DNA from 4 places in the Diaphorobacter sp. LR2014-1 genome. Region 3 is predicted to be linked to each of the others. Evidence: predicted binding sites of a transcription regulator. Region 3 holds the regulator's gene; each other region holds the start of a gene.
What was found. Region 3 encodes LexA, which represses DNA repair genes until DNA is damaged. Its sites were predicted from a motif close to ACTGTATNNNNATACAGT; they were not measured.
Positions count from the first base shown of each region.

Region 1: BV908_RS04200 (DNA topoisomerase IV subunit B) is a predicted target of LexA. The motif match lies at 2,559-2,576, and genes of this name have one in related genera.
Region 2: BV908_RS06400 (VRR-NUC domain-containing protein) is a predicted target of LexA. The motif match lies at 3,429-3,446, and genes of this name have one in related genera.
Region 4: recA (recombinase RecA) is a predicted target of LexA. The motif match lies at 3,708-3,725, and genes of this name have one in related genera.

Region 1 covers NZ_MTBE01000003.1:192,419-197,903, reverse strand. Annotated here, with positions in the region: gene dapA (4-hydroxy-tetrahydrodipicolinate synthase) at 1-506, opposite strand, end outside; gene BV908_RS04210 (class I SAM-dependent methyltransferase) at 541-1,125, opposite strand; gene BV908_RS22895 (hypothetical protein) at 1,128-1,256, opposite strand; gene BV908_RS04205 (MFS transporter) at 1,259-2,476, opposite strand; gene BV908_RS04200 (DNA topoisomerase IV subunit B) at 2,593-4,575, shown strand; gene BV908_RS04195 (lytic transglycosylase domain-containing protein) at 4,614-5,485, shown strand, end outside.
Region 2 covers NZ_MTBE01000005.1:85,945-91,429, reverse strand. Annotated here, with positions in the region: gene BV908_RS06405 (ATP-dependent DNA helicase) at 1-1,739, opposite strand, end outside; gene BV908_RS06400 (VRR-NUC domain-containing protein) at 1,736-3,421, opposite strand; gene BV908_RS06395 (response regulator) at 3,531-4,208, shown strand; gene BV908_RS06390 (ATP-binding protein) at 4,205-5,485, shown strand, end outside.
Region 3 covers NZ_MTBE01000030.1:41,343-46,827, forward strand. Annotated here, with positions in the region: gene adk (adenylate kinase) at 1-513, shown strand, start outside; gene BV908_RS17230 (asparaginase) at 601-1,572, opposite strand; gene lexA (transcriptional repressor LexA) at 1,655-2,329, shown strand; gene BV908_RS17240 (hypothetical protein) at 2,491-2,892, shown strand; gene BV908_RS17245 (pyridoxamine 5'-phosphate oxidase family protein) at 3,014-3,514, shown strand; gene hrpA (ATP-dependent RNA helicase HrpA) at 3,747-5,485, opposite strand, start outside.
Region 4 covers NZ_MTBE01000018.1:48,777-54,261, reverse strand. Annotated here, with positions in the region: gene BV908_RS13255 (LysR substrate-binding domain-containing protein) at 1-820, shown strand, start outside; gene BV908_RS13250 (sensor histidine kinase) at 901-2,346, opposite strand; gene BV908_RS13245 (response regulator transcription factor) at 2,426-3,100, opposite strand; gene BV908_RS13240 (MarR family winged helix-turn-helix transcriptional regulator) at 3,150-3,644, opposite strand; gene recA (recombinase RecA) at 3,794-4,915, shown strand; gene recX (recombination regulator RecX) at 4,997-5,452, shown strand.

The DNA of each region.
Region 1 (5,485 bases), on a different contig from region 3:
TCCTTGATGCCCACGATGCCCGGCACCTGCGTGAGGCGCAGCACGGTTTCGTGCTGCATGTCCGCCACCGACCGGCCGGGCACGTTGTACAGCACCATCGGCAGGTCGCCCACGGCCTCGGCGATCGCCTTGAAGTGGCGGTACTGGCCTTCCTGTGTGGGCTTGTTGTAATAGGGCACGACCTGCAACTGGCTGTCGGCGCCGACCTTCTTGGCGAACCTGGCCAGCTCGATGGCCTCGGCCGTGGAATTGGCGCCGCAGCCCGCCATGATGGGTACGCGCTTGGCGGCTTGTTCCACGGACACGCGAATGATTTCGCAGTGCTCCTCCACGTTCACCGTGGGCGATTCGCCGGTCGTGCCCACCACGCCGATGCAGTCGGTGCCTTCTGCGATGTGCCAGTCGATGAGTTTGCGCAGCGCGGGGTAGTCCACACTGCCGTCGTCATGCATGGGCGTGACGAGGGCGACGATGCTGCCGGTCAGGGGGGCGCTGGGAGAAGTCATGTCCGCGTTCAAAAACGGTAAAAACACATTCTAACTAGACGGGGCCCTGCAGCGGCGTGCGCAGCGGCGCGCGCAGCGGCCCGTCCATGGACGGCGCAGGCCGCACGGCGGCGATGCGCTGCACGAAGCGCGCGGGCGCGTCGAGGAAGCCTTCCTCGTAAGCCACGATGCGCAGGTCCCGGCAGGCCTGCAGCAGTTCGCCCGGCTTCAGCAGGAATTCGGCCCGCGCGGGCCGGCCGACAGTTTCGTTGCCCACGGCGAAGGTCTCATAGAGCAGCACGCCACCGGGCGCCACGCTGTCCACGATGGTGGGCAGCAAAGGACGCCACAGGTAATTGGTGACCACCACGCCGGCAAAGCGCTGCCCGGGCAGGGGCCAGGGGCCAGCCTCGATATCCGCAACGATCGTCGCGCCCCATGGTGCTATGCTTTCAATAGCTTCTGGCGCTTTATCTATGCCCGTTACCGGGTGTTTTCTTTCATGGAACCAGCGCATGTGACGGCCGTGACCGCAAGCCACGTCCAGCACACTGCCGCCTGCAGGCACCAGGTGGGACCAGCGCTGTATCCATTCCGAGGCCGCGGGCAGCGGCGCATGGGCGGTGCCGTGCGGGGCCATCGTCAGAAGCAGGCCCAGATCTGGTCCGCCAGCGTCAGCATGAAGTCGGGCTGCAGGTACAGCGCGAACACCCCCAGCAGCACCGCGAGCAGCGCAGCTGCGACGATCGACCGCTTGTACAGGGTGCGCATGGTCAGGCCGCCTGAGGGGTGGCGCGCACGATGGCGCCCTCGCGTACGGGCAGGTTCACCAAGCCGGCGAGGATGCCCAACACAATCGCCAGGTACCACACGATGTCGTAGCTGCCCGTGCGGTCATACAGATAGCCGCCCAGCCACACGCCCAGGAAGCTGCCGATCTGGTGGCTGAAGAACACGAAGCCGCTGAGCATGGACAGGTGCTGCACCCCGAAGATCTGCGCAACGGTGGCATTGGTGGGGGGCACCGTGGACAGCCACAGTGCGCCGATCACGGCCGAGAACACGTAGACCGACAACGGCGACAGCGGCACCAGCAGGAAGATGGTGATGGCCACGGCGCGGGCGAAATAGATGAACGCCAGGATGTGGCGCTTCGGGATCCGTTGGCCCAGCGAGCCCGCGATATAGGTGCCGAATACGTTGAACAGCCCGATCAGCGCCAGCGCATAGCTGGCCACCTGGGGCGTGAGGCCCTGGTCGCGCAGATAGCTGGGCATGTGCACGCCGATGAACACCACCTGGAAGCCGCACACGAAGTAGCCGGCGGTGAGCAGCAGGAAGCTGCGGTAGCGCAGCGCCTCGGCAAAGGCCTCGCCCACGGACTGGGTACGTTTGATGGGGGCGCTGCCATGAAAGCCCGGCTCGCGCAGGCCGAAGGCCAGCGGAACGATCAGGATCACCATGGCCGAGAGCACCAGCAGGGCCTCTTGCCAGCCCAGGCGCAGGATCAGTTGCCCCTCCAGCGGCACCATGAGGAACTGGCCGAACGAGCCCGCCGCAGCGGCCACGCCCATGGCCCAGGAGCGCTTGTCGGCCGGGATCTGCCGGCCCAGCACCCCGTAGATGATGGCGTAGGTGGTGCCCGCCTGTGCAGCGCCGATCAGCACGCCCGTGGTCAGCGAAAACAGCAGCGGCGTGGGAGACAGCGCCATGCCGGCCAGGCCCATGGCGTAGAGCGCTGCGCCGCCGATCAGCACGCGGAAGGCGCCCAGGCGGTCGGCCAGCATGCCGCCAAAGATGCCGAACAGACCCCAGGACAGGTTCTGAATGGCCATGGCCAGGGCAAAGGTCTGGCGTGTCCAGCCCATGTCCTGGGTGATGGGCTGCAGCCACAGGCCGAAGCCGTGCCGGATGCCCATGGACAGAGTGACGATGGCGGCGCCGCAGATCAGCACCTGGGCCATGGACAGTTTTCGGGTTGCGTCGTGCATCCGGCGAATGTAGCGAAAACCCGTGTCGCCTGCTTGGCGCCCCCCTGTGCAGCACGCTGGCGGGGCAAGAAAGCGTCACCATCCTGGTTTTATATCCAGCACTACAATCCGCCGCCATGGCAGTCAAACCCGCATCCACCTCCGCCAGCGACTACTCCGAAGGCTCGATCCGCGTCCTCAAGGGACTGGAGCCCGTCAAGCAGCGGCCGGGCATGTACACCCGCACCGACAACCCCCTGCACATCATCCAGGAGGTGCTGGACAACGCGGCCGACGAGGCACTGGCGGGCTTTGGCAAGAAGATCAAGGTGACCTTGCACACCGACGGCTCGGTGAGCGTGGAGGACGACGGCCGGGGCATTCCGTTCGGCCTGCATCCCGAGGAGAACGCACCGGTGGTGGAGCTGGTGTTCACCCGCCTGCACGCGGGCGGCAAGTTCGACAAGGGCAAGGGCGGGGCCTACAGCTTCTCGGGCGGCCTGCATGGTGTGGGCGTAAGCGTCACCAACGCCCTGGCCACCCGGCTGGAGGTGGCCACCCACCGCGAGGGCCAGGTGGCGCGCCTGGTGTTTGCGGGCGGCGATGTGACCGAGCCGCTGGCGGTGCGCCCGCTGCAGGCGGGCGAGCGCAAGCAGGGCACCACCGTGCGCGTCTGGCCCGACGCCAAATACTTTGAGTCCAGCAACCTTCCGATGGGCGAGCTGACGCACCTGCTGCGCAGCAAGGCGGTGCTCATGCCCGGCGTTACGGTGCAGCTGGTCAATGAAAAGACGCGCGACACCCAGACCTGGCAGTACAAGGGCGGCCTGCGCGACTACCTGGCGCAGACGCTGAGCGCTGACCCGGTGATCCCGCTGTTCGAGGGCGAGGGCTTCGCCGACCGCCACAACGAGAGCTTTGCCGAGGGCGAGGGCGCCGCATGGTGTGTGGCCTTCACCGAGGAAGGCCAGCCGGTGCGCGAGAGCTACGTGAACCTGATCCCCACCAGCGCCGGCGGCACCCATGAAAGCGGCCTGCGTGACGGCCTGTTCAACGCGGTCAAGAGCTTCATCGAGCTGCACTCGCTCCTGCCCAAGGGCGTGAAGCTGCTGCCCGAGGACGTGTTTGCGCGCGCCAGCTATGTGCTGGCGGCCAAGGTGCTGGACCCGCAGTTCCAGGGGCAGATCAAGGAGCGGCTGAACTCGCGCGACGCTGTGCGGCTGGTGTCCAGCTTCGTGCGCCCGGCGCTGGAGTTGTGGCTGAACCAGCACGTGGAATACGGCAAGAAGCTGGCAGAGCTGGCCATCAAGGCCGCGCAGACACGGCAAAAGGCCGGCCAGAAGGTCGAAAAGCGCAAGGGCTCGGGCGTGGCCGTGCTGCCCGGCAAGCTCACCGACTGCGAAAGCCGTGACCTGGCCTACAACGAGGTCTTCCTGGTCGAGGGCGACTCGGCCGGCGGCAGCGCCAAGATGGGCCGCGACAAGGAAAGCCAGGCCATCCTGCCGCTGCGCGGCAAGGTGCTCAACACCTGGGAGGTCGACCGCGACCGCCTGTTTGCCAACACCGAGGTGCATGACATCTCGGTAGCCATCGGCGTGGACCCGCACGGCCCGAGCGACACCCCCGACCTGTCCGGCCTGCGCTACGGCAAGATCTGCATCCTTTCGGACGCGGACGTGGACGGCTCGCACATCCAGGTGCTGCTGCTCACGCTGTTCTTCCGCCACTTCCCCAAGCTCATCGAGGCTGGCCATATCTTTGTCGCCCGGCCACCGCTGTTTCGCGTGGACGTGCCGGCGCGCGGCAAGAAGCCCGCGGCCAAGGTGTATGCGCTGGACGAATCCGAGCTGGAAAGCATCCTCGACAAGTGCGCCAAGGACGGCGTGCCGCGCGAGAAATGCCAGATCAGCCGCTTCAAGGGCCTGGGCGAAATGAACGCCGAGCAGCTGTGGGAGACCACGCTCAACCCCGACACGCGCCGCCTGCTGCCGGTGCAGTTGGGCACGTTCGACTTCTCCGCCACCGAGGGCCTGATCACCAAGCTCATGGGCAAGGGCGAGGCCGCCGCGCGCCGCGAGCTCATGGAGCTGCACGGCGACCTGGTGGATGTGGACATCTGACGAAGGCACTCGCCATGACTGCGCGCCTGGGATACCGTATGCGTAACAGCCTTTTGGGGCTTTTGCGCACGACTGGCATGTGCTGCGCGCTCCTGTTTTTGCAGCAAACCGCGCATGCGGACCTGTGGGCCTTCGTGGACGAGCGCGGCGTGACGCACTTCGCCGCGCAGCAGCTGGACGAGCGTTACGCGCTGTTCTTCCGCGGCAACGACTTCGACTCCGAGCGCGACGGCTCCAACACCGGACGTCAGGGTGCGGCCGATGTCTCCACCGGGCCGGCCAGTCCCTCGGGGGTGCGGCTGCTGGCCTTCTTCGAGGTGTCGCACGACTACAAGCTCGTGCGCCAGCACCTGCGCTCGGCGTCGGCGCGCCATGGCGTGGACTACGCGCTGCTGCAGGCGGTGATCGCCACCGAGTCGGGTTTCAACACCCGTGCGGTCTCGCCGCGCGGCGCCGTGGGGCTGATGCAGCTCATGCCCGCCACCGCCAGCCGTTTCGGCGTGAGCGGCGACGCCAGGCGCTCGGTGGAGCAAAAGCTGGTGGACCCCGCCACCAACGTGGCCGCGGGCACGCGCTACCTGCGCTACCTCATGGATCTCTTCGAGGGCCGCCTGGACTTGGCGCTGGCGGCCTACAACGCGGGCGAGGGCGCCGTGCAGCGCGCCGGCAACCGCGTGCCCGCCTACCGCGAGACGCGCAACTACGTACAGAGCGTGATGGGCCTGTATGCGCTGCTCAAGCCGCCGCTACCGACGCGCAATCAGCGCGCGAACCCGGGGCGCGTGCGCATGGAACTGCCCGCCACGCCCCATTCCCTATCCGATGCCGGTGAGCGCGGCGACACGCAGCGCATGTCCACGCCTGCGCCCACGCGCCTGGCCCGGCAGTCATCGACCGAGTCTGTCTTCAC
Region 2 (5,485 bases), on a different contig from region 3:
GTGCCGAACTGCTCGGCCAGGGCCTGGAAGTGCAGCAGCGACCAGTAGAACGCCAGCACCGCGTCGCCCGGCGGCAGGGGTTGGTCGGCCTGGGCCTCGGCCATGGCGCCTACGGCGCGCTGCACGGCGCCCAGCAGCGCGGGCGGCACGGTGGTGTGGGCCTGGTAGCTGGGCGTGGCGGCGATGGGGCGCGCGGGTGCGGTGGCGCCGGCGTGCGATGCGCCGGGTGCGCCTGGCGTGCCAGCGTCTTCTGCGGCCTGGCCCACGGTCTTGCCCAGCGCATTCCACTGGCGGTGCAGCGCGTCGAGCGCCTTCTTCACGGGGCCGGTGGCGGCCTGGCGTGCGGCGGCCAGCTCGAAGGGCGAGAGCGGCGCGGTGTACATGCTGCGCGCGCGCTCCAGCAGGTTGTGGGCTTCGTCCACCAGCACGGCCACGCGCCAGCCCTGCTGCTGCGTGAGGGCGTACAGCATGGCGGCGCTGTCGTAGTAGTAGTGGTAGTCGGCCACCACCACGTCGGCCCAGCGCACCAGCTCTTGCGACAGGTAGTAGGGGCAGATGCCGTGCTGCAGCGCCACGCTGCGCACGGCGGGTGCATCCCACGGCGCGGGCTGTTGCACGGCGGCGGCGCGGGCGGCGGGCAGCCGGTCAAAGAAGCCGCGCGCCAGCGGGCAGGCATCGCCATGGCAGGCGCTGCCGGGGTGTTCGCAGGTCTTGTCGCGCGCGTGCAGGTCCAGCACGCGCAGCGGCGTGCCGGGCGCGTGCGGGGCCAGCGCGCCCTGCAACTGGGCCAGCGCGTGCAGCGCCAGGCCGTGGCCCGTGCCCTTGGCCGTGAGGAAAAATAGCTTGTCCAGCCCGCTGGGTGCGCGTGGCGCGCTCTCTTTTTTGATGGTTTCAGTGTCCCCGCTGGCCACCGCATCGGCGGCGGCGCCGGATGCGGCAGCGGCCGGAGCCGGCCCGCCCTGCCCTGGCGTGGTGATCGCCGGGGGCACCGTGGCCGGGGGCGCCATAGCCGGGGGCGCCATAGCCTTGAGCAGCGGGAACAGCGTGCCCAGGGTCTTGCCGATGCCGGTGGGCGCCTGGGCCAGCAGGCAACGCCCGGCGGGGGCGCTGGCACCCTCTGCGTTGGGGTGCGCGGTGCGGTACACGGCCACGGCCAGGTCGCGCTGCCCGGCGCGGAACGCGGGCAGCGGAAAACGCAGCAGCGCCAGGGCCGCGTTGCGCTGCTGGCGGTGCGCGGCTTCGCTGTGCGCCCAAGCCAGGTAACGCTGGCACTGCGTGGCAAAGAACGCCTGCAGCGCGGCGGCGGTGTTCTCTTGCACCAGCACGGTCTCGGCATGGGTGGTGGCGTGCACGTAGACCAGCGCGAGCTTGAGCCCCGCCAGCCCGCGCGCCTGGCACAGCAGGTGGCCGTACACCTGGGCCTGGGCCCAGTGCAGCGCGCGGTGGTGGGGGCGCACGCTGTCCAGCGTGCCGCGGTAGGTCTTGATTTCTTCAAGCTGCCCCAACGCTGCGTTCCACCCATCGGCACGGCCGCGCACCGTCAGGTGGTCGTACGTGCCGCTCAGGGGCACCTCGGCCTCGTAGCCGGCGCCCCGGCGCTGCTGCACGGCGCGGTGGCCTTCCATGCCCTCAAGGGCGCTGGGAGCGGGGGTGAAGCGCAGGTCCAGGTCGCCCGTGCGGGCCGTGAACTCGCACAGCGCGCGCACGGCCACCACGTGGGGGCGCGGGGCGGCCGTCATGCCGCGCCGCACCACTGCACGTGGCACACCTGCACCGGAATGCCCTGCGCCACGCAGTAATCCAGCCAGCGGATCTGGTTGTCCTGCAGCTTGTCGCCGGGGGCCTTCACCTCCACCAGCGCATAGCGCTCGGCCCCGGGCGGGCGGCCGGGCCAGAAGCGCACCAGGTCGGGCAGGCCGGTGCGGTTGGCCTGCACGTCGCGCAGCAGCCGGGCGAACAGCCGCTCCAGGTGCGCCGGCGGAATGCATTCCAGCGCCAGCGCCAGCAGTTCGGCGCTCAACGCGCCCCAGGCCACGAAGGGCGACTGGGTGCCGTGCTTCTCTTCAAAGCGCTGCAGGATGGTGGCGCGGTAGCGGCCGTCGTGCAGCTCGGCCAGGCAGGCGTCGAACAGGGCCTGGCGGCGCGCCACGAAGTCGGGCGCGCCCAGGTCGGCCGGGCCACTCTGGAACGGGTGGAAGAACGCGCCCGGCAGCGGCGCAAAGATGGCCGGCCAGCACAGCAGGCCGAACAGCGCGTTGACGAGCGTGTTCTCCACATAAAACACCGGTGCCTCGGCGCAGTGCCAGTGCGCGCGCAGCGCGTGCTCCACCGACTGGGGCGGCGTGGGCGCGGGCAGTTCCACGTCCATGCGCAGCGCAGCCACGGCCGGGGCCAGCGCGGGCCGGCGCGGCCCGCCGCCCTGCCCCAGGCTGCGGCGCAGGCGCGGCAGCATGCGCGCCACGCGCTGGTGTTCTTCTTCACTTTCAGGAGCAGCCAGCGCTTGATGGGCAAGGGCTAGAGCCTGATCGGAGCATTGCATGCGCTCCAGCACGCGGATATGGCGGTGGCGCGCACCGGGGGCGCGGCTGGCGGCGTAGGCCTGGGCGGCCAGCGGCCAGTCGCGCGCGCGCTCGCAGGCCTGGCCCACGCGCAGCAGGACCCGCGCGCGGCGCTGCTCCAGCCACGGCGTGGCGCTGTGCGCGGCGGCCAGGGCCTGCAGCAGCGCAGCGGCGTCGAAGCCCTCCGCGTCCAGCGCCTGGCGGCAGGCGCTGAGGGCGAGGTAGGTGTCCACATCGGCCTGATGCTGGAAGGCGCGCGAGGCAGCGTCCAGCGGCACGGCCTCGTAGCGGAACACGCCCAGGTCGGCCAGCACGAACTCCGCCCAGCTCTGGTGCAGGTTGCCGAAGAACATGAGCCGCAGGCGCTCGCAGCGCGCGCCCACCGTCACGTGCCAAACGGGCTCGTCGGCGTGCGGGTGCCAGGCGGCGTAGGGCTGCCGAAGGTCAGCGCGGTCGGCCAGGGCCTGCAGCATTTCGGCCTTGCGCATGGTGGGGTGCAGCGCAGTGCCCTGCAAAATCTGTAGCAGCTCGCGCTTGGTGTGCAAGGCAAACAGCTCCAAAAGACCCAGGGGCGCATCGGCGCACAGCCAGCCCCGCGACAGCAACGGCGCGGCAGCGTCGCGCGTGTCGGGAATCTCGTCATAGGCCAGCTTGCTCGCGCGAAACCACGGCCTGCGCCGCATCACCATGCGCACCAGCAGGGCCTGTGCGGCCTGGGGCAGTTGCCGAAAGTCGGTGAGGAACTGCAGGTCGTCCACACCGAGCAGGTCGCCATAGCGCGTGTGCAGCCAGTCCAGCGCACGCTGGAAGTTGTGCAGGTAGTAAAAGCGGTGCGGTGCGGGCGCAGGGCCGGGCTGCGGCATACAAAAGACTGTGCGTTTATACAGTCAATGATACCGGCGCAGCGGGTGCGCCGTTAATGTGGGGATAACGCGCCGTTCCTAGAATGCGGGCTTTTGCCAAGCGGGCCGCATGCACATCCTGATCGTCGAAGACAACGCACTGGTGGCCAGCGGCATCCAGGCCGGGCTGGAGTTGCACGGCTTCACCAGCGACACCGCGGGCAGCGTGGCGCAGGCGCAGGCCCACATGACCAGCCGCCAGTTCGATGCCTGCGTGCTGGACTTAGGCCTGCCCGATGGCGACGGCATCAGCCTGCTGCGCCAGTGGCGCGGCAAGGGGTTGGCGCTGCCGGTGCTGATCCTTACCGCGCGCAGCACCATCGAGGACAAGGTGGCCGGCTTTCAGACCGGCACCGACGACTACCTGACCAAACCCTTCGACCTGCAGGAGCTGGTGCTGCGCCTGCGCGCCCTGCTGCGCCGCGCGGGCGGGCGCACCAGCGACCTGCTGGCGCTGGGCGACTGCCAGGTCAACATGGCCACCGGCGAAGTCACGCGCAACGGCGTGGCGATAGACATCTCGCGCCGCGAATGGGCGCTGCTGCAGGCCCTGCTGCAGGCGCATGGGCGCGTGCTGAGCGCGGCACAGCTGCATGACAGCCTGTACGGCCTGGACCAGGACGTGGGCAGCAACACCGTGAACGTGCACGTGCACCATCTGCGCAAGAAGCTGGGCGCCGATGTGATCGACACCGTGCGCGGCCTGGGCTTTCGGCTGGGCGCGCGCTACTGCGGCGGTGCGGCATGACGCCACGACCGGTGCAAAGCCTGCGGGTTCGGCTGGTGCTGGGCCTGAGCCTGACCATTTGCCTGGTCTGGAGCGGCGTGGCGATCTGGCAGTTCACCAACATGCAGCGCGAGCTGCGCACGCTGCTGGACGACCGTCTCATCGCATCGGCCCGGATGGTGGTGGGCATCGTGCAGCAGTTCCAGCAGGCCGAGCTGGCGGTAGCGCCGCGCGCCAGCAACGATGCGCTCCTGTCGGTCATTGGCCGCGATGGTGTGGCCTGCGAGGTGAGCCTGGTGCGCAGCGAAGTGGACATCCTGCCCATCGCGCGCACCAACAACATCCCGGACATGGCCTCTGCCGGCAACGCGGGCTTTGGCCAGATCACCAAGGGCGGCAAGCAGTGGCGCACCTATGTGCTGGAGGACAAGGGGGTGCGCGTGGCCACCGCCGACCGGCTGGATGTGCGTGACCAATTGGTGCAGACCTTCGTGCGCACGCTGGTGCTGCCCTTCGTGCTGGCGCTTGCCGTCATCCTGCTGCTGACCTGGTGGATGGGCACGCGCAGCCTGCGCCCGCTGCAGCGCCTGCGCGAGGAGCTGGTGCAGCGCCCACCCCACGACCCCACGCCCGTGCAGTCGGGCCGCGACGTCAAGGAACTGGCCCCGCTGGTGGACAGCCTGAACCAGTTGCTGGCGCGCATGGATGCCAGCATGGAACACGAGCGCCGCTGGACCGCCGACGCGGCGCATGAGCTGCGCACGCCGCTCACCGCCATCAAGACCCATGTGCAGGTGGCGCAGCTGACACTTGCCGCGGGCAACAACAACGCCAGCCCCGACAAGGCCGCCAACGCACTGCGCCAAGCGGGCGAAGGCATCGACCACATGCACGCCACGCTGGAGCAACTGCTGCAGCTTGCACGCGTGGAAAGCGCCAGCGCGGGAGAGGCGCGCGCCACCGTGGGCACCGGCATCGCGCAGGCCTTCCGCCTGGCCTGCAGCCAGTCCCTGCAGCGTGCCGAGAACGAGGGCATTCAGTTGCCCTCCCCACCGCTGGACGCGGCAGAAATACCCGCCGACCCGGCAGCCTGGCAGGCAATACAGCTACCGCTGCCCCCCGCGCTGCTGGCCTGCGCCATCACCAACCTGATCGACAACGCGCTGCGCCATCACCAGGGCCCCGCCCCTGTGAGTGCCACGCTGCGCTGGCAAGCCGATGATGCCGGCCCGGGCACGGTGGAAGTCTGTGTGCGCGACGAAGGCCCCGGCCTGACCCCTGCGGAGTGCGAGCAAGCG
Region 3 (5,485 bases):
GCCAAGGCCGTCATGGATGCGGGCCAGCTCGTCAGCGACGACCTGATCATCAACCTGGTGAAGGAGCGCATCGCCGAGCCCGACTGTGCCCAGGGTTTCCTGTTCGACGGCTTCCCACGCACCATCCCCCAGGCAGACGCCATGAAAGCCGCGGGCGTGAAGCTCGACTATGTGCTGGAGATCGACGTGCCGTTCGACGCCATCATCGAGCGCATGAGCGGCCGCCGCTCCCACCCGGCTTCGGGCCGCACCTACCACGTGAAGTTCAACCCGCCCAAGGTCGAAGGCAAGGACGACGTGACGGGCGAGCCCCTGGTGCAGCGCGAGGACGACAAGGAAGAAACCGTCAAGAAGCGCCTGCAGGTCTACAGCGACCAGACCCGCCCGCTGGTGGACTATTACTCCAGCTGGGCCAAGACCGATCCCGCCAACGCGCCCAAGTACCGTGCCATTCAAGGCACCGGCAGCGTGGAGGAAATCACCCAGCGCGCCCTGACGGCACTGTCAAGCTGACGAACCCGCCGCCGGCGCCCGCCAACGCCCCGCAACGCGGGGCGTTGTGCTGTGTGCCCAGGCAAGCGCCTCGGCCCATGACGGTGCTTATGAATTAGCGGACTGCATCAACTCCAGCAGCAGGCTGACCCGTGCCTTCATAGGGCTCAGCCCATCCGCATCACGCCAGGGCGTGCCCGTCAGGTCCATCATCCGCCCCTGCGGGCAGCGCGAAGCCACGCGCACCTGCACCCCGGCCGCCACGGCACGCGCGAGCGCGGCCTCCAGCGCATGGTGCAGCGTACCATTGCCGGTGGCGGCCACCACGATGCCGTGCACGCCCTTCTCCACCAGCCAGTCCACCAACGCGCCATCCGCGCCGGCGTGGCTGAGGACGATTTCCACGCGTGGCCAGGCGGCATCTGGCAGGATCGGCACCAGCGCGCCATGCGCAGGCTGTTCCACCTGCGGCGCAAGGCCGCGGGCCCAGCGCACGCGCCCCGCTTCCATCCAGCCCAGAGGCCCGGCATCGCCGGAGTCGAACGCGTCCAGCCGCAGCGGGTGCACCTTGCTCACCTCGCGCGCCCCGTGCACCACGCCGGCGGCCGCCATCAGAACCCCCCGCGCTGAGGGGTCGGCCGCTAGTGTGACGGCATCCAGCAGGTTCTGCGGCCCGTCCGGCGCGAGCGCCGTGGCCGGACGCATGGCACAGGTCAGTACCACCGGCTTGGCGGTGGTATCGAGCAGGTTGTGCAGCAGCCAGGCGGTTTCCTCCAGCGTATCCGTGCCGTGGGTGATGACGACGCCGGCCACGGCCGGGTCGGCCAGGTGTGCGGCGCAACGACCGGCCAGGCGCGCCCACACGTCAAAGCCCATGTCCTTGCTGTCCAGCTGCACCACCTGTTCGGCCACCAGCGCACCGCCCGCGGCCTGCACCAGCCCCGGCACCGCGGCCAGCAATTGCTCCACGCCGATCTGCCCGGCCGTGTAGCCCACGTTCGCACCTTGCACCGCAGAAGAGCCCGCAATCGTGCCGCCGGTGCCCATAACGACGATTTTTCTTGCAGCTGCCACTTGCATCCCTCCAAAAACTGTTCAAAAATACAGATACTGGATTAAAAAACAGTAACCCACTCAACCACCGACCGCATTGGATCGCACCATGCTCGACAGTCCCAAGCTCACCGCCCGCCAGCAGCAGATCCTGGACCTGATCCAGACCGCCATCGCGCGCACCGGCGCCCCGCCCACCCGCGCCGAGATCGCGGCAGAGTTGGGTTTCAAGTCCGCCAACGCAGCCGAGGAGCACCTGCAGGCGCTGGCCCGCAAGGGCGTGATCGAACTGGTCAGCGGCACCTCGCGCGGCATCCGCCTGCGCGGCGAAACCGTGCGCAACATCAATGCGGCGCGCGGCGCCCAGTTCAACCTGCCGATACCCGGCCTGTCGCAGCTCACGCTGCCGCTGGTGGGCCGCGTGGCGGCAGGCTCGCCCATTCTCGCCCAGGAGCATGTGGACCAGACCTATACGGTGGAAGGCAGCCTGTTTGCGCACAAGCCCGACTACCTGCTCAAGGTGCGCGGCATGTCCATGCGCGACGCGGGCATCATGGACGGCGACCTGCTCGCCGTACAGGCAACGCGCGAGGCGCGCAACGGGCAAATCATCGTGGCGCGCCTGGGCGATGACGTCACGGTCAAGCGCCTGCGCCGCACAGGCAGCGCCATCGAGCTGCTGCCCGAGAACCCCGACTACCCGGTGATCCGCGTCGAGCCGGGCGAACCTTTCGAGATCGAAGGGCTGGCCGTGGGCCTGATACGCAACACCATGCTCATGTAGTCCGTTGAATGCAGCGCCGCCGCAGGTGGCGGGCGTCTGGCAGGCGGTAGCCCGGGCATGCCCCGTGGCTGCGGCATGCCAACCCTGCGGATGCGCGCTTGACGTCCTTGGCAATCCTGCCTGTGTTCCACCTTCATGCCCTGGCATGCCGGAGTCTTCACATGGGATTTGCCCTCTTTGCCTTTGCCTCCCTTTCCCGCCCCTTGCGCCGCCTGCGCCGATGGGGACTGGCCGCACGCCATATGTCGCGCGGCGCTGCACCCTCTGCCTGCACCACGCACGGACGCGCCGATGCACTCCAGCGAGCGACGCCCAACGCCGGCCCTCCCGATAGCCCCGCCGTGGCGGGCATGGCGCAAGAAAATCCGGCCCGCCACCGCGCCTTTGCCATGCCTGCCGCGGATGCGGCCATGCAGCACACAGGTCTGCGGCCTGCGATCTCCACCCGTTCGCCCCCCCTGCGCGTGATCCTGCGCCATGACACCGACGACGCGTGCAAGCTCGTGATTTCCGGCCGCATGGCCGATGTGTGCGCGGAACTGGAGCGCCTGGCCCTGCGCTGACCGCGGGGCACTGCTGCGACCACTTCTGACACTTTTCGAAGGCGTCGCGGCAGCAGCGCGTTCATCGCAGGCCCGTTTCTACAATGCACGGCACTTGCAACTGCCCGCCCCCAAGCACGCCATGACCCACGAGTCCCGCCTGGACCGCTTGCTGCGGCAACTGCTGTGGGGCCGGCGCACGGCCGCGCTGGCAACGCTGCAAACCCTGCCCGGCGCGGAATCGGTGCCATCCATAACGCCAGCGGTGTCGTTCGTTCCGTATGCCATCGACTCCACGGCCCAGGTGCTGGTATTGCATGTCAGCGCCCTCGCCGCCCATACCCGCAACCTGCGGCAATCGCCCGCGGTTTCTCTCCTGATCACGGCGCCCGAGGACGCGGCCCAGCCCGTGCATGCGCTGGAGCGCGTTGCCATCCAAGGGCAAGCCGTACTGCTTGCGCCCGAGGCAGCCGCCAGCGCGCGCGCCGCCTACCTGCAGCGCTTCCCTGAGGCAGCGCCCATGACGGCGCTGGGCGACTTCCAGTTCGTGCAGATCATCCCTTCGGCGGGCCGCCACGTGGCAGGGTTTGGCGCGGCGCGGGATTTATCTGCCGAGGAGCTGAAGGCGCTGCTCATGTCTTGACGCTGGGGCGATCGGCGCCGCCAGCTGTTGCATGGCAAGGCGCCGTTCCGCCCAGGCGAGCGCTGGCGGCCGCAAGCCCGGTGCCTGGGAAGGCCACACGGGTCGCTGCCAGGGCCGGTTTGGTGACGGGTTGGCGGACGCTCGCCGTGCGCGCCAAAGCATGAACGGCCCCGCCCACGGCGGCTGGTGGCAGCACATCTGCCCCGACGGCCTGTCCCCGCGCGAGAGCCCCTCAAGACACCAGTTGCGACCAGACCTTGTCCAGCCGCTTGCCGCTGACCGGATACGGCGTGCGCAACTCCTGCGCGAAGAAGCTCACGCGCAGTTCCTCCAGCATCCAGCGGTACTCCTGCATGCGGGCATCCACCTGGCCCTTGCGCTCGGCCACCAGGCGCCAATAGCGCTGCTCCAGCGGCTGCAGTTCCTTGAGCTTGGCGGCATCGCGTGCCGGGTCGGCGCGGTACTTGTCCAGGCGCGTGGCGATGGCCTTGAGGTAGCGCGCGTAGTGCTGCAGCTGCGCCCAGGGCGCGGCGGCGATGAACTGCTTGGGCATCAGGCGCTGCAGCTGCTGTGACGCGTCGGCCGTGGCCTCGGGAGCGTTCTTGGTGTCCTTGATCTTGCGCTGCGTGGCGGCGTATTCGATGAGGATGGCCGCCGCCATGCGCGCCACCTCGTTGGCGATCAGCGTGAGGCGCCCGCGCCCGTCCTGCACGCGCTGCTTGAACTGTGCCTCGTTGCTGGGCAGCGGCTCTTGGAGGAAGGCGCGGTCGATGGCCACGTCGATGATTTGTGCGCGCAGCTCCTCCTGCGTGCCCAGCGGCACGAAGGCCACAGCCATCTTCTGCAGATCGGGGATGTTCTTTTCCAGGTACTTGAGCGCGTCCTTGATCTGCAGCGCAAACAGCCGGCGCAGGCCCACGCGGTGGCGCGCGGCGGCGACTTCGGGTTCGTCGAACACCTCGATGCCCACCGCATCGCCATGGTCGATGAGCGCGGGGAAACCGATCAGCGTCTGGCTGCCCTTGGCGATCTCCATCAGCTCGGGCAGTTCGCCAAAGCTCCAATCCTCGTAGCGGGCATCGGCCTTGCGGGCCGCGGGCGCGCCGACAGGCGGTTCTTTTTTGATAGCTGCTGGCGACCGGTTTTCCTTGGTTTCAGATGGTTTTCCACCGGAATCTGGCTTCTGGTGAGCGCCACCAGCTATCTTTAATGAAGCAAGCGCCTGGAACGCCCCACGTGCCTTGCTCCCCCACTCCGCCTTGAGCGCGCCCAGGTTGCGTCCCTGGCCGAGCTGGCGGCCGTGCTCATCCGTTACGCGGAAGTTCATGAACAGGTGCGGGCTGAGCATGTCCAGCTTGAAGTCCGCGCGCTTCACGTCGAGCGAGGTCTCGTCGCGCACTTGCTTGAGCAGCGTGTCGATCAAGCTGCCCTGGGCCCAACGCTCTTCCTCGGTGAACAGCGACGCCAGCCGCGCAGCACTTTCCGGCAGAGGCACGAAACGGCTGCGCGGGCGCTGCGGCAGGCTCTTGAGCAGCGCCTGGATCTTGTCCTTGAGCATGCCGGGCACCAGCCATTCCGCACGCTCCTCGCTCACCTGGTTCAGCACGAACAGCGGCACCGTGACGGTGACCCCATCGCGCGCGTCACCGGGGCTGTGCAGGTAGCTGGCCGTGCAGTCCACGCCGCCCAGCTTCACCGTCTTGGGAAAGTTGTCGGTGGTGATGCCCGCGGCCTCATGGCGCATCAGCTCGTCGCGCTTGAGAAGCAGCAGGCCGGCGTTCTCCTTGCCGGCACTGCGGAACCACTTGTCGAACGTGGCGCCGCTGTACACGTCTTTGGGAATCTGCTGGTCGTAGAAGGCGAAGATCAGCTCGTCGTCCACCAGCACGTCCTGGCGGCGGCTCTTGTGCTCCAGCTCCTGCACCTTGCGCACCAGCTTGAGGTTGGCGCCCAGGAACGGCCAATGCGTCT
Region 4 (5,485 bases), on a different contig from region 3:
GAGCGCGGTGAGCAAGCAGGTGCAGGAGCTGGAGCGCTGGGTGGGCGTTGCGCTGTTCGAGCGCAGCCGCAAGCGCCTGTCGCTCACGCCCGCCGGTGAGCGCTACGAAAAGGCCGTGAGCGCCCTGCTCGCCCGCCTGGAGGCGGCCACGCTGGAGCTGATCACCAGCGGCGACGAGGGCGGCGCGCTGCACCTGTCGGTGCTGCCCACGCTGGCCGCCAAGTGGCTGATTCCGCGCCTGCCGCAGCTGCGTGCGCAGCACCCGCAGATCACGCTGCACTTCGTGCCCTACGTGCACGGCTACGACTTTGCCGACCCCGAGCTGGACTGCTCCATCCTGTTCGGCGACGGGCATTGGCCGGGCGCACGCGCGCACTACCTGACGGGCAACGACGTGGCCCTGATCGGCCCGCGCGCCGGGCTGGCCGGCGCGCCGCCCCTGCACAGCCCGCAGGACGTGGCACGCCACACGCTGCTGCGCCACGTGAGCGTGCCCGGCGCCTGGCAGCACTGGGCCGAGGCGCACGGCGTGAACGGCCTGGACCCGCTGGCCGGCCCGCAGTTCGACCAGTTCCAGACCATCATCCGCGCGGTGTCGGTGGGCATGGGCCTGGCCCTGGTGCCGCGCTGCCTGGTGCAGGACGAGATTGCCGCCGGCACCGTCACCGAGCCGCTGCCCGGCGGCGGCTACACGAGCGACCTGGGCTACTGGCTGTGCTACCCCGAGTCGCGTGCGCAGCTGGCCACGCTGGTGCGCTTTCGCGACTGGCTGCTGGCGCTGGCGGACCCCGCGGCGGGCACGGCCGCACCGGCTGCTTGAATCCACATCAAAATGACCTCCAGCGCTTGCCCATCAAGCGCGAGCAGCTATTTAATCGATAGCATCGGACAGCGGCAGCGCTATGGCCCCGATTCGCGTGCCGCGAAACGCACGCTGAAGCGCGCGCCGGGCATGGCCGCGCCGGGGCGCACGTCCTCCAGCTCCACCTCTGCGCCGTGCTGGCGCGCGATCTCGCGCACGATGGGCAGGCCCAGGCCGGAGCCGTCGGCGTCCGTCCCCAGAGCGCGGTAGAAGGGCTGGAAGACCAGTTCGCGCTCAGCCTCGGGCACGCCGGGGCCCGAGTCCTCCACCTGCAGCAGCAGCACATGGCTGAACGGGTCGGGCAGCACGCGCGCGGTGATCACGCCGGGCTGCTGCGCGCTGGACGGGGTGTAGTTGATGGCGTTGTCCACCAGGTTGCGCACCAGTTCCTTCAGCAGCGTGGGGTTGCCGTCCATCCACACGCCATTGGTGCCGGGCTCGACGCCGTCGTAGCCCAGGTCGATGTGCTTGTCCATGGCGCGCGGCACGCTGTCGCGCACCACCTCGATCACCAGCCGCGCCAGGTCCAGCGGCTGGCGCTGCACCACGGCGCTGCCGCCCTCGGCCCGCGCCAGCGCCAGCAACTGGTTGACGGTGTGCGTGGCGCGGATGGACGAACGCCCGATCTGCTTGAGCGACTGCTTGAGCTCCTCGGTGCTGGTGCCCTCGCGCTGCGCCAGGTCGGCCTGCATGCGCAGCCCGGCCAGGGGGGTCTTGAGCTGGTGCGCGGCGTCGGCCAGGAAGCGCTTTTGCGTGGCCATGGATTCCGACAGGCGCCGCAGCAGGTCGTTCACCGAATCCACCAGCGGCGCCACTTCCATCGGCACGGCCTTGTGGTCCAGCGGCGAGAGGTCGTCGGGCTTGCGCGCGCGGATGCGCTCCTCCAGCTGGTGCAGCGGCTTGATGCCGCGCGCCAGCGCCAGCCAGACCAGCAGCACCGCCAGCGGCAGGATGACGAACTGCGGCAGCATCACGCCCTTGATGATCTCGGTGGCCAGCACGCTGCGCTTGGCGCGTGTCTCGGCCACCTGCACCAGCGCGGCGGGCGCATCGGGCAGCGGCACGCGCACCCAGATGTAGGCCACGCGGATGTCGATGCCGCGCAGCTCGGCGTCGCGCAGCCGCACCTCGCCGGAGAACGCCTGCTCCTCGGGCGGCGGGCGCGGCAGGTCGCGCTCGCCCGAGAGGTAGTCGCCCGTGGGCGAGAGCACCTGGTAATAGACGATGTCGGACTCGTCGGCGCGCAGGATCTCGCTGGCGGGCTGGGGCAGGTTGAACAGCACCTTGCCGTCGTGCACCGTGACGAGCTGCGCCAACGCATGGGCGTTGTACTCCAGCGCGCGGTCGAAGGGCTTGTTGGCCAGGCCCTGGGCCACCAGCCAGGTCAGCGCCAGGCTCACCGGCCACAGCAGCAGCAGCGGCGTGAGCATCCAGTCCAGGATTTCGCCGAAGAGGGAGCGCTGCTCGCGCTGGAAGATTTTCAAGGTGGTGGGTGTTTTTGGCCGCGAGCGCTTATGCATCAAGCGCAAGCAGCTATCAATAACAGAGCATCCACGGATCCCGTCAGCCGGGGATCTTTTCCAGGCAGTAGCCCAGGCCGCGCACGGTGGCGATGCGGATCGGCCCGCGCTCGATCTTCTTGCGCAGGCGGTGGATGTAGACCTCGATGGCGTTGTTGCTCACCTCCTCGCCCCACTCGCACAGGCGCTCCACCAGCTGCTCCTTGCTCACCAGGCGGCCGGCGCGCTGCAGCAGCACCTCCAGCAGGCCCAGCTCGCGCGCGGACAGCTCCACCATCTTGCCGTCGATGGTGGCCACGCGGCCCGCCTGGTCGTACACCAGGGGCCCGTGGCGGATGGCGCTGCTGGTGCCGCCCATGCCGCGGCGCGTGAGCGCACGCACGCGCGCCTCCAGCTCCGACAGCGCGAACGGCTTGGCCATGTAGTCGTCGGCGCCCAGGTCCAGGCCCTTCACGCGCTCGTCCACGCTGTCGGCCGCCGTGAGGATCAGCACCGGCAGCGCCGAGCCGCGCCCGCGCAGGCGCTTGAGCACCTCCAGGCCGTGCATCTTGGGCAGGCCCAGGTCGAGGATCAGCAGGTCGAACTCGTTGTTGGTCAGGAGCGCGGTATCGACCTCGGTGCCGCTGGCCACATGGTCCACCACGGCGCCCGAGCCGCGCAGCGTGCGCAGCAGCCCGTCGGCAAGCACCTGGTCGTCTTCGGCAATGAGGATGCGCATGGGGTGTCTCTCCTGGTTGTCGTGCGCCGGCCTGCGCTCTGCCTGAATTTTAGGCCGCCGTGCCCTCGCCGCCGGCATAGGCCTCCAGGCCCAGCGCGACCACCGTGGCCACGTCCTGCCCCACCTCGGCGCGGAACTCGCCCTCGGCCTGCGCCACCGCCGCGCGAAACGCCTGCAGCCACGCCAGTCCCGTGGGCGTGAAGCGCACCAGGCGCGCACGCGCATCGCGCGGATCGGGCTCGCGCGTGACCAGGCCCCAGGCCGCGCACTGCTCCACCAGCGCGGCCATGGACTGCTTGGCCATGCCCGCGCGCTCGGCCAGGTCGGTGAGGCGGTCCCCCTGCAGCGACAGATGCCGCGTGATGTGGATGTGCGCGGCGCTCACCTGGTCGCGCGCCGCGAGGTTGGACAGCGCCAGCGGCACCTGCACGTCGCGCGCCATGAGCTGCAGCACGCGCGCATCGAAGCGCCGCATGGCATGGCCCAGCAGGCGGCCCAGGTGGGTCTGGCGCCAGCGGTCGTCGAGGCTGGGGGGAGCGGTCATCCGCATATTGTCAGCCAAACTGACCAAAAATTGATTGGATAACGCATCAACCGCCCATAAACTACTGTTCAAGCATCCAGCCTGTCATTGGAAACAGTTTCCAGGCAGGCACACGATTTCACCGCGACCCCGACCCGAAGGAGCATTCCATGGACGCCACCGTCAAAGGCAACGCAACCGCCGTCAACAGCGAAAAGGCCAAGGCCCTGCAAGCCGCCCTCGCGCAGATCGAAAAGCAGTTTGGCAAGGGCACCATCATGCGCCTGGGCGAGGGCGAGGCCATTGAGGACATCCAGGTGGTCTCCACCGGCTCGCTGGGCCTGGACATCGCCCTGGGCGTGGGCGGCCTGCCGCGCGGCCGCGTGATCGAGATCTACGGACCGGAAAGCTCGGGCAAGACCACGCTCACGCTGCAGGTCATCGCCGAGATGCAGAAGCAAGGCGGCCAGTGCGCTTTCGTGGATGCCGAGCATGCGCTGGATGTGCAGTACGCCAGCAAGCTCGGCGTTCAGCTCACCGACCTGCTCATCAGCCAGCCGGACACGGGCGAGCAGGCGCTGGAAATCGTGGACAGCCTGGTGCGCTCGGGTGCCGTGGACCTGATCGTGGTGGACTCGGTCGCCGCCCTCACGCCCAAGGCCGAAATCGAGGGCGAGATGGGCGACGCCCTGCCCGGCCTGCAGGCACGCCTGATGAGCCAGGCACTGCGCAAGCTCACCGCCACCATCAAGAAGACCAACTGCATGGTCATCTTCATCAACCAGATCCGCATGAAGATCGGCGTGATGTTCGGCAGCCCCGAGACCACCACCGGCGGCAATGCGCTGAAGTTCTACGCCTCGGTACGCCTGGACATCCGCCGCACCGGCACCATCAAGAAGGGCGACGAGGCGATCGGCAACGAGACCAAGGTGAAGGTGGTGAAGAACAAGGTCTCGCCCCCGTTCAAGACGGCCGAATTCGACATCCTGTTCGGCGAGGGCATCTCGCGCGAGGGCGAGATCATCGACATGGGCGTGAACGCGCGCATCCTGGAAAAGAGTGGCGCCTGGTATGCCTACAACGGCGAAAAGATCGGCCAGGGCCGCGACAACGCCCGCGAGTTCCTGCGCGAGAACCCTGGCCTGGCCGTGGAGATCGAGAACAAGGTGCGCGAAAGCCTGGGCATCGCACTGCTGCCCACGGGCCACGCGAGCCCGGCGGCCGATCTGCCCGAAGACAAGCCTGCGCGCGGCAAGAAGGCCGACAAGACGGGCGAGATCGAGGCGTAACCACGCACCGGGGTTTTTGAACGAAATCTGCCTCCAGCGCTTGACCATCAAGCGCTGGAAGCTCTTTTTTCAATAGCATTCATGGGATTCACCGCCCTCTCCCTCAAGGGCCGTGCGCTGCGCCTGCTTGCCCAGCGCGAGCATTCGCGCAGCGAACTGCAGGCCAAGCTGGCGCGCCACGTGCAGGAGGGCGACGATCTGCCGGCGCTGCTGGACGAGCTGCAGGCGCGCGACTTCATCAATGCAGAGCGCGTGGCCGAGTCCGTGGTGCACCGCCGCGCGGAGCGCTTCGGCACCCAGCGCGTGCTGCAGGAGCTGCGGCGCAAGGGGCTGGACGAGGATTTGGTGCGCAGCACCGCCGCCCAGCTGGCGGGCACCGAACTGCAGCGCGCCCGGGCCGTGTGGCGCCAGCGCTTTGGCGACCAGCCCGCCGACACGCCGCAGGAGCGTGCGCGCCAGATGCGCTTTCTGGCCACGCGTGGCTTCGCCGCCGACGTGGTGCGCCGCGTGGTGCGGGGTGGTGATGAATGGGAATAGAACGGGGCTTGGCGCGCTTCTGTCCAGCGTCAA